One region of the Pseudomonas sp. IzPS59 genome, then DNA from elsewhere that is predicted to be linked to it. Evidence: riboswitches for the same ligand, from Rfam matches in the RefSeq annotation. Region 1 holds a riboswitch; each other region holds the start of a gene.
What was found. Region 1 has a riboswitch for cobalamin ahead of IF189_RS12685 (TonB-dependent receptor plug domain-containing protein). Riboswitches for the same ligand answer to the same signal wherever they lie in the genome.
Positions count from the first base shown of each region.

Region 2: linked by a shared signal. The riboswitch ahead of IF189_RS15450 (CbtB domain-containing protein) and the one ahead of IF189_RS12685 (TonB-dependent receptor plug domain-containing protein) in region 1 are both predicted to bind cobalamin.
Region 3: linked by a shared signal. The riboswitch ahead of cobO (cob(I)yrinic acid a,c-diamide adenosyltransferase) and the one ahead of IF189_RS12685 (TonB-dependent receptor plug domain-containing protein) in region 1 are both predicted to bind cobalamin.

Region 1 is NZ_CP062251.1:2,836,510-2,841,286, forward strand. Features, by position in the region: gene IF189_RS12675 (ABC transporter substrate-binding protein) at 1-58, opposite strand, end outside; gene IF189_RS12680 ((2Fe-2S) ferredoxin domain-containing protein) at 106-465, opposite strand; gene IF189_RS12685 (TonB-dependent receptor plug domain-containing protein) at 465-2,402, opposite strand; cobalamin riboswitch at 2,494-2,700, opposite strand; gene IF189_RS12690 (LysR family transcriptional regulator) at 2,735-3,643, opposite strand; gene IF189_RS12695 (DoxX family protein) at 3,813-4,250, shown strand; gene IF189_RS12700 (pirin family protein) at 4,335-4,777, shown strand, end outside.
Region 2 is NZ_CP062251.1:3,459,411-3,464,187, reverse strand. Features, by position in the region: gene nfuA (Fe-S biogenesis protein NfuA) at 1-288, shown strand, start outside; gene cobM (precorrin-4 C(11)-methyltransferase) at 336-1,082, opposite strand; gene IF189_RS15460 (cobalamin biosynthesis protein) at 1,174-1,587, opposite strand; gene IF189_RS15455 (CbtA family protein) at 1,584-2,285, opposite strand; gene IF189_RS15450 (CbtB domain-containing protein) at 2,297-2,494, opposite strand; cobalamin riboswitch at 2,616-2,837, opposite strand; cobalamin riboswitch at 3,608-3,818, shown strand; gene cobW (cobalamin biosynthesis protein CobW) at 3,917-4,777, shown strand, end outside.
Region 3 is NZ_CP062251.1:1,877,086-1,881,862, forward strand. Features, by position in the region: gene IF189_RS08510 (C40 family peptidase) at 1-136, shown strand, start outside; gene IF189_RS08515 (PQQ-dependent sugar dehydrogenase) at 206-1,519, opposite strand; gene IF189_RS08520 (hypothetical protein) at 1,586-2,170, opposite strand; cobalamin riboswitch at 2,337-2,563, shown strand; gene cobO (cob(I)yrinic acid a,c-diamide adenosyltransferase) at 2,644-3,255, shown strand; gene IF189_RS08530 (cobyrinate a,c-diamide synthase) at 3,252-4,547, shown strand; gene bluB (5,6-dimethylbenzimidazole synthase) at 4,544-4,777, shown strand, end outside.

The DNA.
Region 1 (4,777 bases):
ACGGTGGCGATGCCGGCAGGTGCCAGGTCTCGCCACAATTGCGGTAGTCATCTGCCATAGCCGGAGAAGCGCAAAGCAGGGCACCGGCCAGAAAGAACAGCCTTCTCACAAGCGCTCCTTGATCAGCAGATCCTCGACCACTTCACCGCCCACCAGATGCACTTCGACCAGTCGCTGCGCATCGGCGTGGCTGCGTACGCCATACCAGCAGGTCTCCGGATACACCGTCATGACCGGCCCCAGATTGCACGGGAACTGACAGTGCGTGCGGGTCAGCAAAACCCCGCCCGGTGTCTCGATCCGGTCATGGGCCAGCAAGTGCCGGCGCAGGGTTTTCCATAGCTGCAAGGCGCCGCGCTGGGTGCAGCGCGGGCCGGTGCAGAGGAACACGTGGCGCGCATGCTCGGGAACGTGCGACCAGTCCGGGTGCGAATCGACGCCGTCGGTGGTGATGATGTCAGCCATCAGAAACGGTACGTGTAGCGCACTTCGGAGGTGAACGGCCGTCCGAGGTTGTCGACGTTGTTCGAGCGGCTGGTGACGTAATCGCGGTCGAACAGGTTTTCCACCAGCAGGCTCAACCGGTGTTGGTGGGCACCGTCGAGATAGCGATAAGCGTCGGCGTCCACCACCGAGTAGTGGCCGTACTCGACCTGTTTCGAGCTGATCACATCGCGGATATAGCGGATCGCACCGCCGGCGCCCCACATCCGGTCAACCGACTCGTAACCGATGCGCGAACGGGCGAAGAAGCTCGGTACGTCGTTGATCGTCACTCCCGCGCGGGATTCGGTCAGGTTACGGGTCATGTCCGCCTGCAGGCTCCATTGCTCGTTGAGTGCCAGTTTCGCGTCCGCCTCGAAACCACGCATCTGGATCCGCCCCTGACCGTTGACCCAGTGGATGTCATCAAGGGTAATCAGGTCATCGATCTTGCGTTTGAACAGGGTGACGCTGGCACTGAACTCACGGTCGATCAGCAAGCCTTTGTAATCGAGGCCGAGTTCGGCGTTGCGGCTTTTCTCCGGTTTCAGGTTACGGTTGCCCAGTTCATCGCCCGGTTCGTTGACGAACAGTTGCTCGGCATTCGGCAGTTTGTAGGCCGTGCCGTACTGGCCACGAACAGACCAGTTTTCATTGAGGTCGTACAGCGAAGTGAGCATGCCGACCGTGGCGCTGTCGCCGCCGCTCATGGCTTCGTGGCGGATACCGATGCTCGGGTGCCAGTCGGGCAGGGCATCGATCTTCGGACGCAACTGGGTGTAGAACGCGTGGGCTTCAGCCTTGTCATTGTCGATGATCAACACATCGTCCTGGCCCTTGAACCACTGGTTGTCCGTGCCGAACACCAGCACATGGCCGCCGGGCAACTCGGCCTTGCCTTCGGCCTGCACGCCCCAGTCGGTGAAGCCCCAGTAGTCGTTGTGGTTGATGGTTCGGGTGCCGCCATCGGCGGTGTTGTTGATGCGCGTGTAGCGGGTGTCCCAGTCGTTGATGTGGCCTTTGACGAAGTAGCTAAGGCGTTCGTTGACGTTCTGTTCGAAGGTGGCCGTGGCGATCTGCTGGATGCGGTCGTTGGTGGTCTTGTGGTTGTCCACCGGGCGAGCGAAGTCGAGGTTGGCGTCGGCGTATTGGTAGAACAGTTCCAGGCGCGCGTCATCGGCAAAGGACTGAATCGCCTTGGCGCCGAAGGTGGTGACTTCGTAGGCGCGCTTCTTTTCGCTGTCGTTCTTGATGTCGCGATTGCGAAACGGCTGATAGCCGTCCGAAACGTTATGGCTGACGTAGGCCAGCAGGCCCAGGTCGCCGAAGCCGTTGGTGAAGATGTTTTCGACCCGCGCATCCTCGGTGGTGCCGCCGAACGTATCCACGCCCATGTTCACTTCGCCGGAGGCTTTGCGGCTCTGCGGGCTGCGGGTGACGATGTTGATCACGCCGGACACGGCCTGGGTGCCGAACAGCAGACTCTGCCCGCCCTTGAGCACTTCGATGCGTTCGATGGCGTTGGCCGGCAGGGTGTCCAGGTACAGGCCGCCGTATAGGCGATTGTTCAGGCGCACACCGTCGAGCAGGATCAGCGTGTCATCGTTGCGTCCGCCCAGCAGGGAATAGGTGCCGTAGTCGAACGGGCCGTTTTTCGGCGCGACGTACAGGCCGGGAATGAACATCTGCATCACGCGGCTGACATCGGCGCTGGGGCCGGCGCGTTCGATCTGCTCGCGGGTGACGATCTCGACCTTGCTGCCGAACTGCGCCATGTCGGCGACGGTGGTGGACTCCACGGACGGCGCGGAAACGATTTGCTGAGTGAGTTCAAGCGGCGTGTCGTCCGCCAGCAGCAGGGGGCTGAACAGACAGCCAAGCAACAGGGATGGAGCCGGAGTGTTGAAAGGTTTGATCATCGTCTTCTCGAAAGGATCTTCGCAGAAGAGCATGCAGGAGAAGGCATCGCGCACACGCCGACACCGGCCCATGCCCGCCCACCGCAGGAGTTTGCCAAACAGCATTTCAGGCCGGTCTCCGGGCTCGCGCGTCTGGACGCTTTCACCTTCCCATGGCCGTCTGGCCACAGTGGTGTGTCGAAAGCATCACGCGCCTACCGTTGCGGGGGCAGCACCGGACTGGTTCGAAACGAACGCACCGGTTTCCCGTTTCACCCCATGCACGGCGGCATGGGACACCTGAAACAGGGCGGCATCTGAACACTCGGATGGGCGATCGTCAACTTGCCGGATCAAGCCTCTTGCGTGTTCTGTTGAACGAAACGCTCGATCAACCACCGCGCCGCAGGGCCTGGTGGCACATCGGTGCGGTAGATGGCGTCGAAGGTGTATTGCCCGCTGGTGTATTCCGGCAGGTCCAGTTGCACCAGTCGGCCGCTGTCCAGGTCTTCCTGGATCATCGGCCGGGGCATGTTGCCCCAGCCGATGCCTTCGCGCAGCAGCATGTGCTTGGCGCCCAGGTCCGCCAGGCGCCAGGTGCGGTTGCTGAGTACGGCGAAATCCTTGTCCTTGGTCAGCACCGAGCGATCCGACAGTACCAGTTGCGTATGCTCGCGCCCGGCACCCGGAACATTGCCTTCGGCGATCGCCAAAGGATGATTCGGCGCCGCCACCGGAATCAGCTCGACGCTGCCGATGCCGATTCTTTCGATGCCGTTGATGCCGTCGTTCATCGGCCCGCTGACGCCAACCACCGCGCCGCGATTGATCACCCGTTCAGTCACGGCGCCAAGCGCTTCCATGTGCAGATGCAGGGCAACGGTGGGGAATTCTTCGCGAAAGGATTTCAGCGCATCCACCACGCGCTCGGCCGGTAGCATTACGTCGAGTACCACATGCACTTCGGCCTCCAGTCCCTGCAGCAGGCCTTTTACCTTGGCGCGCAAGCCATGCACGCCGTTGGCGATGGTCCGGGCCTCTGCCAACACGGTGCGGCCGGCGTCGGTGAGTTGCGGCTTGCGGGTGGTTTCACGGTCGAAGAGGGTGACGCCCAGTTGCATCTCAAGATTGGCAATCGAGTAGCTGATCACCGAAGTCGCCCGGTGAAGCTTGCGCGCTGCCGCGGCAAAGCTGCCGACTTCCACGACGGTCAGAAAGACCCGCAATTGATCGAGTGTCGGTGTGCCTGGGTCGGAGATCATGTCGGTGTCCTCGAGTCGCCATGGAGGCCTTTACTGGGCGAACAGCTTACCTATTTTTTCGAACGTAACGATCTAAATTAGTCGGCTATTCAGATGAGCTGTCGAGGCGCAACATTTCTTCATCCGGACGGTTCAAGTCGAACCGGACCCCATTGAAGGAAATTCTCCCATGGCTACTTCTGCAAACATCGCTCAAGCAACTTCTGTACAGAACGCTTCCGACACCAAACAAGCCTCGGCCGCCTTGATCGGTCGCGTCTTGCTCAGCGTGATTTTCATCCTCTCCGGTTTCTCCAAACTCGCCGCGCCGGCCATGATGATCGGCTACATCGGCTCGGTAGGGCTGCCGCTGCCGCAAGTGGCGTTGGCGCTGGCAATCATCGTCGAAATCGGTGGCGGCCTGGCGCTGATCGCCGGCTACCGCACCCGCACCGTCGCCGCTGTGCTGGCCGCATTCAGCGTGGTCACCGCACTGGCCTTCCACAATGCGCTGGCTGACCAGAACCAGTTCATCCACTTCTTCAAGAACATCGCCATGGCCGGCGGCCTGCTGCAAGTCGTGGCCTTCGGTGCCGGTCGCTTCAGCCTCGACGCCCGTCGCCGCTGAAATCCGAGCGCCGCGAGGGACAGGTTCCCTCGCGGCGCTTTGCCGTTTGTTGGCCGCTCCCCGCATCAGAATCGAGTAATCATCATGACCGTTCAGCAACACCTCTCCGGCTACACCCGCGAACCTGTCACTCACCGCATTCTGCGCTACCGCACCAGCGGCAGCGGACACGGCTCGATCGTGCGGCTGATGAGCCCTTCGGATCTGGGCCAGTTGATCAAACCCTTCGTGTTCCTCGACCTGTTCGAAGGCGAGGCCTCGTTCATTCACAACATGCCGATGCACCCGCATTCGGGGATCGCCACCGTGACGGTGATTACCGAAGGCAACCTGCGGTTCGAGGATGGCGGATCGGGCAAGGGCATGATCGATTACGGCGGTGTCGAGTGGATGCGCGCGGGCGGCGGGGTGTGGCACGGCAAGGAAATGTCGGTGGGCACATCGCAGCGGATTCAGGGCTTTCAACTGTGGGTGGCTTTGCCGCCGGAGCTGGAGAACGCCAGTGTCGACAGCCAGTATCTGGAGTC
Region 2 (4,777 bases), 620 kb from region 1:
AAGGTTCCGATGGTCAACGCCGACAGCCCGATCAACGAGCGCATCAACTATTACCTGCAAACCGAAATCAACCCGGGGCTGGCCAGCCACGGCGGTCAGGTCAGCCTGATCGATGTGGTTGAAGACGGCATTGCCGTGCTGCAGTTCGGTGGCGGTTGCCAGGGCTGCGGCCAGGCGGACGTGACCCTGAAGGAAGGCATCGAGCGCACCTTGCTCGAACGCATTCCGGAGCTCAAGGGCGTTCGCGACGTGACCGACCACACGCAGAAAGAAAACGCCTACTACTAAGGCGTTCGCTGCGGCATGAAAAACGGCGCCCCGTGAGCGCCGTTTTTTTATGGTCGATACAAATGCGCATGTCCCGCGCGATACAGCGACGATTCACTGAAATGATCGCTGCCCAACACCCGCCCGACCAGAATCAACGCTGTACGCCGAAACCCCTTGGCGATCACCTTCGCGGCAATATCCTCCAGCGTCCCCGTCACCCAGTCCTGATCCGGCCACGTCGCCCGGTGGATCACTGCGATCGGGCAGTCCGCGCCATAGTGCGGCAGCAACTCGGCGAGGATCTTCTCCAGATGATTGACCCCCAGATGAATCGCCATGGTCGCCCCGTGCTGCGCCAGGTTGCCCAGTTCTTCCCCGACAGGCATCGCCGTCTTGTCTGCGTAACGGGTCAGGATCACGCTTTGCGAGATGTCCGGCAACGTGAGTTCGACGCCCAGTAGCGCCGCGCAGGCGGCGGTCGCAGTGACGCCGGGGATGATTTCGAACGGGATTTGCAGCTCGCGCAGATAGCGAATCTGCTCGCCGATGGCGCCATACAGGCCCGGATCGCCCGAATGCACCCGCGCCACATCCTGGCCCTTGGCGTGGGCGGTCTTGATCAGGTCGATGATCTGTTCCAGATGCAATTCGGCGCTGTTGACCACGGTATCTGCCGAATGACCTTCCAGTACCGCCGCCGGCACCAGCGAACCTGCATAAATGATCACCGGGCAGCTGCGGATCAGTCGCTGGCCTTTGACAGTGATCAATTCCGGGTCGCCGGGGCCGGCGCCGATGAAGTAAACGGTCATCGTTGGATCCTGTGAAAGTAGGGCGGAACGAGGCTTCAAGAACACTTCAGATGAAGAATGCTCATGATCGAAAGCGGGGATTATCGGGAATTTACGCCGCGCCGGCCAATGCCAGTGTTGCCTGGGCGTACTTTTGCCGGGAAATCAGCAGTTTTGCCGGGGCCTGGATCAGTTGTTCGGCGAGCGCCAAAGCAGCGCTTTCCGCCACGCCGTAGCAACCGGTGCGCTCGAAGGCGATTTGTGAATGGTGACTCAGTCGTTGCTGATAACTGGCCAGTTCTTCGCTGCTGAAATACAGCAACGGCAGCGCCAGTTGTGCCGCCAGTTCCTGCAGGCCGGGTTCGTCGCGTTTCAGGTCGATACTGGCCAAGGCCTTGACCGCTTCGAGTTCGATGCGATGGGCCTGCAAGGCCTGGTCGAGCAAGGCGCGCAGCGTACTGGCCGGGCAGCCGCGCTGGCAGCCCAGGCCGACCACGAAGGTCGGCGCTGCGCTGTCATCGGTCATGCGTGGTATTGACCATCGCTTTTGCGGCGGAACAACCAGGCGCTGATCAGGCCCAGGGCCAGCCAGAACGCCACGTTGGTCAGCTGCGAAGCGATTTTGAACTGGGCTTCCAGTGCTTCCGGGGCGAGCATCGAGTGCACTTCCGGTTGCGGTGCGCCGATTACATGCGGCACAGCGAGGATCGCCACGCCGAGGATCTTCAGCAGCCAGTTGCCGCCGAATGCGATCAGCGCCAGGCCGACAGCGGTCGAAGCAGCAGTGCCGATCCACCACATCTGGCGCGAAGCCAGGTCAGCGGCGGCGGTGCCCGGCAACTCAGGTGGCAGGCCCATTGTCGGCGCGAGCACGAACGTCGCGTAACCCGCCAGACCCCAGAGCAGACCTTGCGAGGTTTTGGTCGGCGCACGCAGGGTGTACAGGCCCGCCAGCATCAGGGCGAGACCTACGGCTACGACCAGGTTGCCGCCGGTGGTGGAAACCACACGCTGCCAGCCGTTTTCCGGCTCCCAGGCTTCGGCATCGTGGGTGTGGGCAGCGGTGCCGGCGGCGTGTTCGTGAACTTCGGCCACCGGCTCGGCCTTCTCGTAGGTTTCGGCCTGAAGAATCAGCGGCGAAACCCAGAAGCTTTGCAGCAAGGTCAGCAGCAGGGCGGCCAGAAGGCCGGTGAAACCTGCGGTCTGCGCAATACGCTTGATCATGTCGTCAGGTCTCAGTGGCACGGGAACGCGGCGCTGTGGCGGGTATCGTGCGCGGCGTTGTGCACCGCTTCGATGTGCGAGAAACCGGCGAAGTAGACCAGGCTTGCGCCCAGGATCGACGCGAAGATCGCAGCGGTCAGGCGTTGGCTCAGGGTGGTGGTGCTGGAGATTTTGTCCGTGTTGCTGCCGGTGCTGCTGATGATCGACATGGCGCTTCCCTCTGGAGTGTCAGCGGGTGAATGGAGCGCATGAAAACCCCTGCGAGTCGGGCACGCAGAGGTTCGAACAGCGCCCGCCCACCGCGGGTTTGTTATGTTCAGTGACGCAAGATGCGCACTGTGCGTTGCAGGCCGGTCTCCGGGCTCACGAGGGGTTGGCGCCAGGCCGACCTGCAAGCGTCACCTTCCCATGCCCGTGGGCACAGTGGATCTGACGCTCTCTCGCTTACCGTTGCGGGGGCAGCACCGGACTGACATGGCTTTAGAGTAAAGCACATGATTCACCGGTTTCCCGTTTCACCCTGTGAAGGGCACCCGTAACAAGTTGTGTAGGAGACCATGGGCTGGGGTTTTTAGTCAATTGAATGGGGTGAGGTGTGTTTGGATAGGGGGGGCATATCCGTTGCTTCGGGAGCTGCCGCTGGCGGTTTCGCTCTTACAGCGAGTCACTTTTTCCAAACGCCGAAAAAGTAACCAAAAAGGCTTCCCCCGGCGTACGGCACTTCGCTTAGGCTCAGTGTTCCCTCGCTACGGTGTCCATCAGGGGGCATCGCCTACGGTTTGCTTCGCTGCACCTCCTCTCGATGTATGCGGCTTCGCCGCACGGCGCTGCGCGCCTACCCCCTGATGAACACCTCCGCTCGGCCTGCCGAAGGGGCAAAAAATCAAAAGCCAAAGCCAAAGCCAAAGCCAAAGCCAAAGCCAAAGCCAAAGCCAAAGCCAAAGCCAAAGCCAGATCAAGAGCCCCTCACCACTAACCACGATGAGCGTTAGCTCAAGTACCGCTTTTGATCGCAAGGTCCGTCGGTAGGCTGAGTGGAGGGATTGATCCGGGGGTGGGAGCGCAGCGACCGTTTGGCGAAGCCAAACACATCGAGAGGAGGTGCAGCGAAGCAAACCGTAGGCGATGCGCCCGGATCGATCCCGGAGCGAAGGAACCCGAGCCACAGCGAGGGCCGTACGTCAGGGCGCAGACCTTTTGGTTACTTTTGGGGCGTTTGCCAAAAGTGACCCGCCGTAAGGGCGGAACCCTAAGTGGCCACAACCGCAGCAACGGATATGCCCACAAAACCAACCTCCCATTGACCCATCACGAACCCATGCGTAGCCTTGCGCTTTCGAGGTTCTTCGGCCCACGCCGAAGCTAAGAAGGGAACGCGGTCCAAGCCGCGGCTGCCCCCGCAACTGTGAACGGTGCTGTTCGCTGCCACGCCACTGCCAGCTCAATCCAGAGCCAGCGGGAAGGCGCAGCGAATACCGGGCCAAGGCCCGAACACCGTCAGCCAGGAGACCTGCCTCGTCACAGATTCTCACTTTCAACCGGGCGGGGTGATCCGGTGGCGAACTCTCCAGGCACGCACCCGCGTTGCCGGTCTCGTCCCGTATGCCCGCCACCTTGCCAAAGGGCATCCGATGAAAACACTGGCCAAACTCCCCGTCACCATCGTCACCGGTTTCCTCGGCTCGGGCAAAACCACCTTGCTGCGGCACATGCTCGACAACGCTCAGGGCCGCCGCATCGCGGTGATCGTCAACGAATTTGGCGAACTGGGCATCGACGGTGAAATCCTCAAGCAGTGCACCATCGGCTGCACCGAAGAGGAAGCCACCGGTCGCGTCTACGAACTGGCCAACGGCTGCCTGTGCTGCACCGTTCAGGAAGAGTTCTTCCCGGTGATGCGCGAACTGGTGGCCCGTCGCGGCGACCTCGACCACATCCTGATCGAAACCTCGGGCCTGGCCCTGCCAAAACCGCTGGTGCAAGCCTTCCAGTGGCCGGAAATCCGCAGCGCCTGCACCGTTGACGCAGTGATCACCGTGGTCGACAGCCCGGCCGTGGCCGCCGGCACCTTCGCCGCGTTCCCGGATCAGGTCGATGCCCAGCGCAAACTCGACCCGAACCTGGACCACGAATCACCGCTGCACGAACTGTTCGCCGACCAACTGGCCAGTGCCGACCTGGTGATTCTCAACAAGGCCGACCAGACCAGCCCTGAAGACCTCGCGCGCGTACGCCTGGAAGTCGCGGAAGAACTGCCGCCAGCCGTAAAAATCATCGAAGCCAGCAACGGTCGTCTGCCGCTGGACGTGCTGATCGGCCTCGGCGCGGGTTCCGAAGAACACATCGACAGCCGCCACAGCCATCACGATCACCACCACGGTGAAGGCGATGACGACCATGACGACCACGATCACGACGCCTTCGACTCGATCTCCATCGAACTGCCGCAAGCCGACGAAAGCCTGCTGCTCGATGCGCTGACGCAACTGGTG
Region 3 (4,777 bases), 960 kb from region 1:
GGAAGGGCGTTTCGTTCACGCTCCGGCCACTGGCGGTACGGTGAAGCTGGACAGCCTTTCGAAAGCGTATTGGCAGAAAGCCTATCTGAGTGCCAAGCGCGTTCTGCAGCCGGAGCATCTGGCGCACAACCCGTAAAGCTGCGTATCAATAAAAAAACCGTGGGAGCACATTGGCTCCCACGGTTTTTTTGTTTCAGGGCGTGGGCTATTTGGCCGCCGACACCCGCCACACCTTGTTCCCCACATCGTCCGCTACCAGCAATCCACCTTGCTGGTCGATTACCACGCCAACCGGGCGACCCAAAGCGTTTCCGTCTTTGTCGAGGAATCCTGTCAGTACGTCTACAGGCGTTCCGCTCGGCTTGCCGGCGCTGAACGGTACGAAGATCACCTTGTAGCCACTGTGTGGCTTACGGTTCCACGAGCCATGCTGGCCGATGAATGCGCCTTCCTTGAATTGCGCCGGCAGTGTATTGCCCTCGGCAAAGGTCAGGCCCAGTGAGGCGGTGTGCGGGCCGACGGCGTAATCCGGAGCGATGGCCTTGGCCACCAAGTCCAGGTTTTGTGGTTCGACGCGGACATCGACGTGCTGGCCGTAATAGCTGAACGGCCAGCCATAGAAACCGCCATCCTTGACCGAGGTGATGTAGTCCGGCACCAGATCGCTGCCGATCTCGTCCCGCTCGTTTACCGCAGTCCAAAGTGCGCCGCTTTTCGGCTCCCAGGCCAGGCCGTTGGGGTTGCGGATGCCCGAGGCGAAGATCCGGTGATTGCCGGTCGCCCGATCGACTTCCCAGATCGCCGCGCGACCTTCTTCCTGATCCAGGCCGTTTTCGCCGACGTTGCTGTTCGAACCGACGGTGACGTACAGCTTGCTGCCGTCCTTGCTGGCGATAACGTTTTTGGTCCAGTGATGGTTGAGCGGGCCACCCGGCAGATCCACGACCTTGATCGGCTGGCTCTTGATTTCCGTTGCGCCGGGTTCGTAGTGAAAGCGCAGCAGGCGGTCGGTGTCGGCGACGTAAAGATCGTTGCCGACCAGGGTCATGCCGAACGGCGAATTCAGGTTCTGTAGAAACACTGTGCGCGTCTCGGCCACGCCATCGTGATCGGCATCACGCAACAGAGTGATGCGGTTCGGGCTTGGTACGCCGGCACCGGCGCGGCCCATGACTTTTTTCATCACCCAGCCGCGTATGCCTTTGCCGTCGTCCGGTTTAGGCGGGGCATTGGTTTCCGCCACCAGCACATCGCCGTTGGGCAGTACGTAGAGCCAGCGCGGGTGATCGAGATTCTCGGCAAACGCCGCCACCAGAGTGCCTGCCGCTGGCGTCGGTTTCGCGCCGGCCGGCCAGCCGATCGCCGGGGCGATGTTCACCGTCGGGATCAGGGTCTTGTCCGGTTCGGGCAGTTTGGGGGACGGGCCGGTGCCGTCCGAGACTTGCAGGCTGGAGGATTCACCACAGGCGGTGAGCCCTCCGGCGAGTGCGATGACGAAAACGAGGTGGGGCTTGCGCATTACTGATCTTCCCTATGAATGCATTCCTAATCATAGAGAAGCACACGAGCCCGATGGTTCAACCCCTCAGCCGCGTGCCTCCTTGAACAGCACGGCAATACCGGGGTGATAGTTGCCGGCCTCGCTGCGCAATTTGCGGTAGGCGTACGGGAAGTACCAGGCGACGGCGCAGGTGTGTTCCTTTTGCAGGTCGTCGACCATGTCCTGCAGTTCTTCCGGGCTGGCGCTGTGCTGGGCTTTCTGTGGGGCGACGAACAGGCAGCCGAGTTTGAGATCGCTGGCGTAGCTGATGCGCTTGGCGTCGCTGGTGATATCGGCCAGGGCCTGAGTCAGGTTCAGGCTGTTGACGCGCGGCCAGCGCTGGGTCGCCTGGATGTAGGCGCGATCTTCGGCGCCGGCCAGGAACAGGTCGGCGCGGGCATTACGCTCGCCTTCCTCGTTCTGTTTGCGGGTGGCGGTGTCGCGCAGGGTGACCAGTTCGGCCATCCATGCGGCGGCGGACAACAGGCCGAGGTTGGCTTTTTCGTCGTGCCAGTAGGGTGTGTCGTTGTCGCCGCGCACGGCGTTGTAGCGGTCGATACAGTCAAACCATCGCTCCAGCACCGGGCGCAGGAATTCCAGCCGCGGATTGCTGATGATCATGCCTTGCATGGTGCTCTCCCTTGTTATTGTGATGTGCTCTCTGCAGTCAAAAAGCATGGCTCTTTGATATCACTGCTGACAGTGTGGCACAAGATTGGCGTCAGATAATTGATCGACGGCAGTTATTTGCCGCACGACCCCCTCTTCATTTGACGCTCCACCCCCAACCCTCTAACCTTCGCGGCTTGTTTCAGGTGCTCTGTGACCGCTGTCGACAGAGTGAAACAGGGAAGCCGGTGAGGATTGTCTTCAAGCGAAGAGCCATCACGATCCCGGCGCTGCCCCCGCAACGGTAAATGAGTGAAAGCTGCGTCGGATGCCACTGCTGCAAAGCGGGAAGGCGCGCAGCCAGGCGAACGCCGCTCATGAGCCCGGAGACCGGCCTGATCCATCCAGCGGCATCACGGTGGGCGATGCCAGGCTTGTTGCCGTCTATTCTTGTGCCTGCCCGCCGTTATTCAGCCTCAACGGAGAGCTCCCCCATGACTGATTCCCCCGAACGCGACGAGCGCCACCTGGCGCGCATGCAGCGCAAAAAAGCCGTGATCGACGAGCGCATCGCCAATTCGCCAGACGAATGCGGCCTGGTGCTGGTGCTGACCGGCAATGGCAAAGGCAAAAGCAGCTCGGCATTCGGCATGCTCGCCCGCGCCATGGGCCACGGCATGCAGTGTGGCGTGGTGCAGTTCATCAAGGGCCGCAACAGCACCGGGGAGGAGCTGTTCTTCCGCCGCTTCCCGGAGCAGGTACGCTTTCATGTGATGGGCGAGGGCTTCACTTGGGAAACCCAGGATCGCCAGCGCGACATCGCCGCTGCCGAAGCTGCATGGGAAGTGTCCCGCGAACTGCTGCGTGATCCGTCGATCGGTCTGGTGGTGCTCGATGAACTGAACATCGCCCTCAAGCACGGTTACCTCGATCTGGATCAGGTGCTCAGCGATCTGCAGGCCCGTCCGCCGATGCAGCACGTGATCGTCACCGGTCGCGCCGCCAAGCCGGAAATGATCGAGATGGGCGACACCGTCACCGAAATGGGCATGATCAAGCACGCCTTCCAGGCCGGCATCAAAGCGCAGAAAGGCGTCGAACTTTGAATCAACCACGTCACTGCCCGGCGGTACTGATCGCCGCGCCGGCTTCCGGTCAGGGCAAGACCACCGTTACTGCTGCACTGGCCCGCTTGCATCGCAATCAGGGCCGCAAGGTCCGCGTATTCAAGTGCGGCCCGGACTTTCTCGACCCGATGATCCTCGAGCGCGCCAGCGGTGCGCCGGTCTATCAACTGGACATGTGGATGGTCGGCGAGCAGGAAAGTCGTCGTCTGCTGTGGGAAGCCGCTGCCGAAGCGGATCTCATCCTGATCGAAGGCGTGATGGGCTTGTTCGATGGCACGCCATCGAGCGCCGATCTGGCGCGGCATTTCGGCGTGCCGGTACTCGGCGTGATCGACGGCACGGCCATGGCTCAGACCTTTGGCGCCTTGGCGCTGGGCCTGGCGCGCTATCAGTCTGATCTGCCGTTCGCCGGGGTGCTGGCCAATCGTGTCGGCACGGTGCGTCATGCGCAATTGCTCGAAGGCAGTCTCACCGAAGGTCTGCGCTGGTATGGCGCGTTGTCCAGGGAAACCGGGATCGAACTGCCAAGTCGCCATCTCGGCTTGGTGCAGGCCAGCGAACTCAATGACCTCGATGTACGTCTCGACGCCGCCGCCGAAGCGCTGGCCGGCACTTGCGAGGTAGCGCTGCCACCGGCCGTGGAGTTCGCCGCACCGGAAAGCGTGAAGACCGAAAGGCTGCTCGAAGGCGTGCGGATTGCCGTCGCCCGTGACGAAGCTTTCGCCTTCACCTATGGCGCCAGTCTCGATCTGTTGCGGGCGATGGGTGCGGAGCTGAGTTTCTTCTCGCCGATTCGCGACACTGAATTGCCTGAGGCTGACAGTCTGTATCTGCCCGGCGGTTATCCGGAATTGCACCACGTTGCCTTGTCGCAGAACGCCGGCATGCTCAAAGCGATCCGCGCGCATCACGCCGCCGGTAAACCGCTGCTCGCCGAATGTGGTGGCATGCTCTATCTGCTGGATTCGCTGACCGATGTCGAAGGCACCCGCGCCGAACTGGTCGGTTTGCTCAAGGGGGATGCGGTGATGCAGAAGCGTCTGGCAGCCTTGGCACTGCAATCCGTCGAACTGCCGGAAGGCTTGTTGCGTGGCCACACCTATCACCATTCCCTGACCACCACCGAACTGACGCCGATTGCCCGTGGCCACAGCCCCAATGGCGGGCGCGGCGCCGAAGCGGTGTATCGGGAAGGGCGGATGACTGCCTCGTACGTGCACTTTTACTTTCCGTCCAATCCGTCGGCGATTGCCGCACTGTTGGTGCCATGACCGACAACGCCTTCACTGAAACCGAGCGCGCAGCGGTCTACCGCGCCATCGCCGAACGCCGCGACATGCGCCACTTCAGCGGCGGCACGGTCGAGCCGGAACTGCTGCGCCGTTTGCTGGAAGCCGCGCATCAGGCGCCGAGCGTCGGCCTGATGCAGCCGTGGCGCTTCATCCGCATCAGCGACCGCGCCTTGCGCGGACAGATCCAGAATCTTGTGGAAGAAGAACGG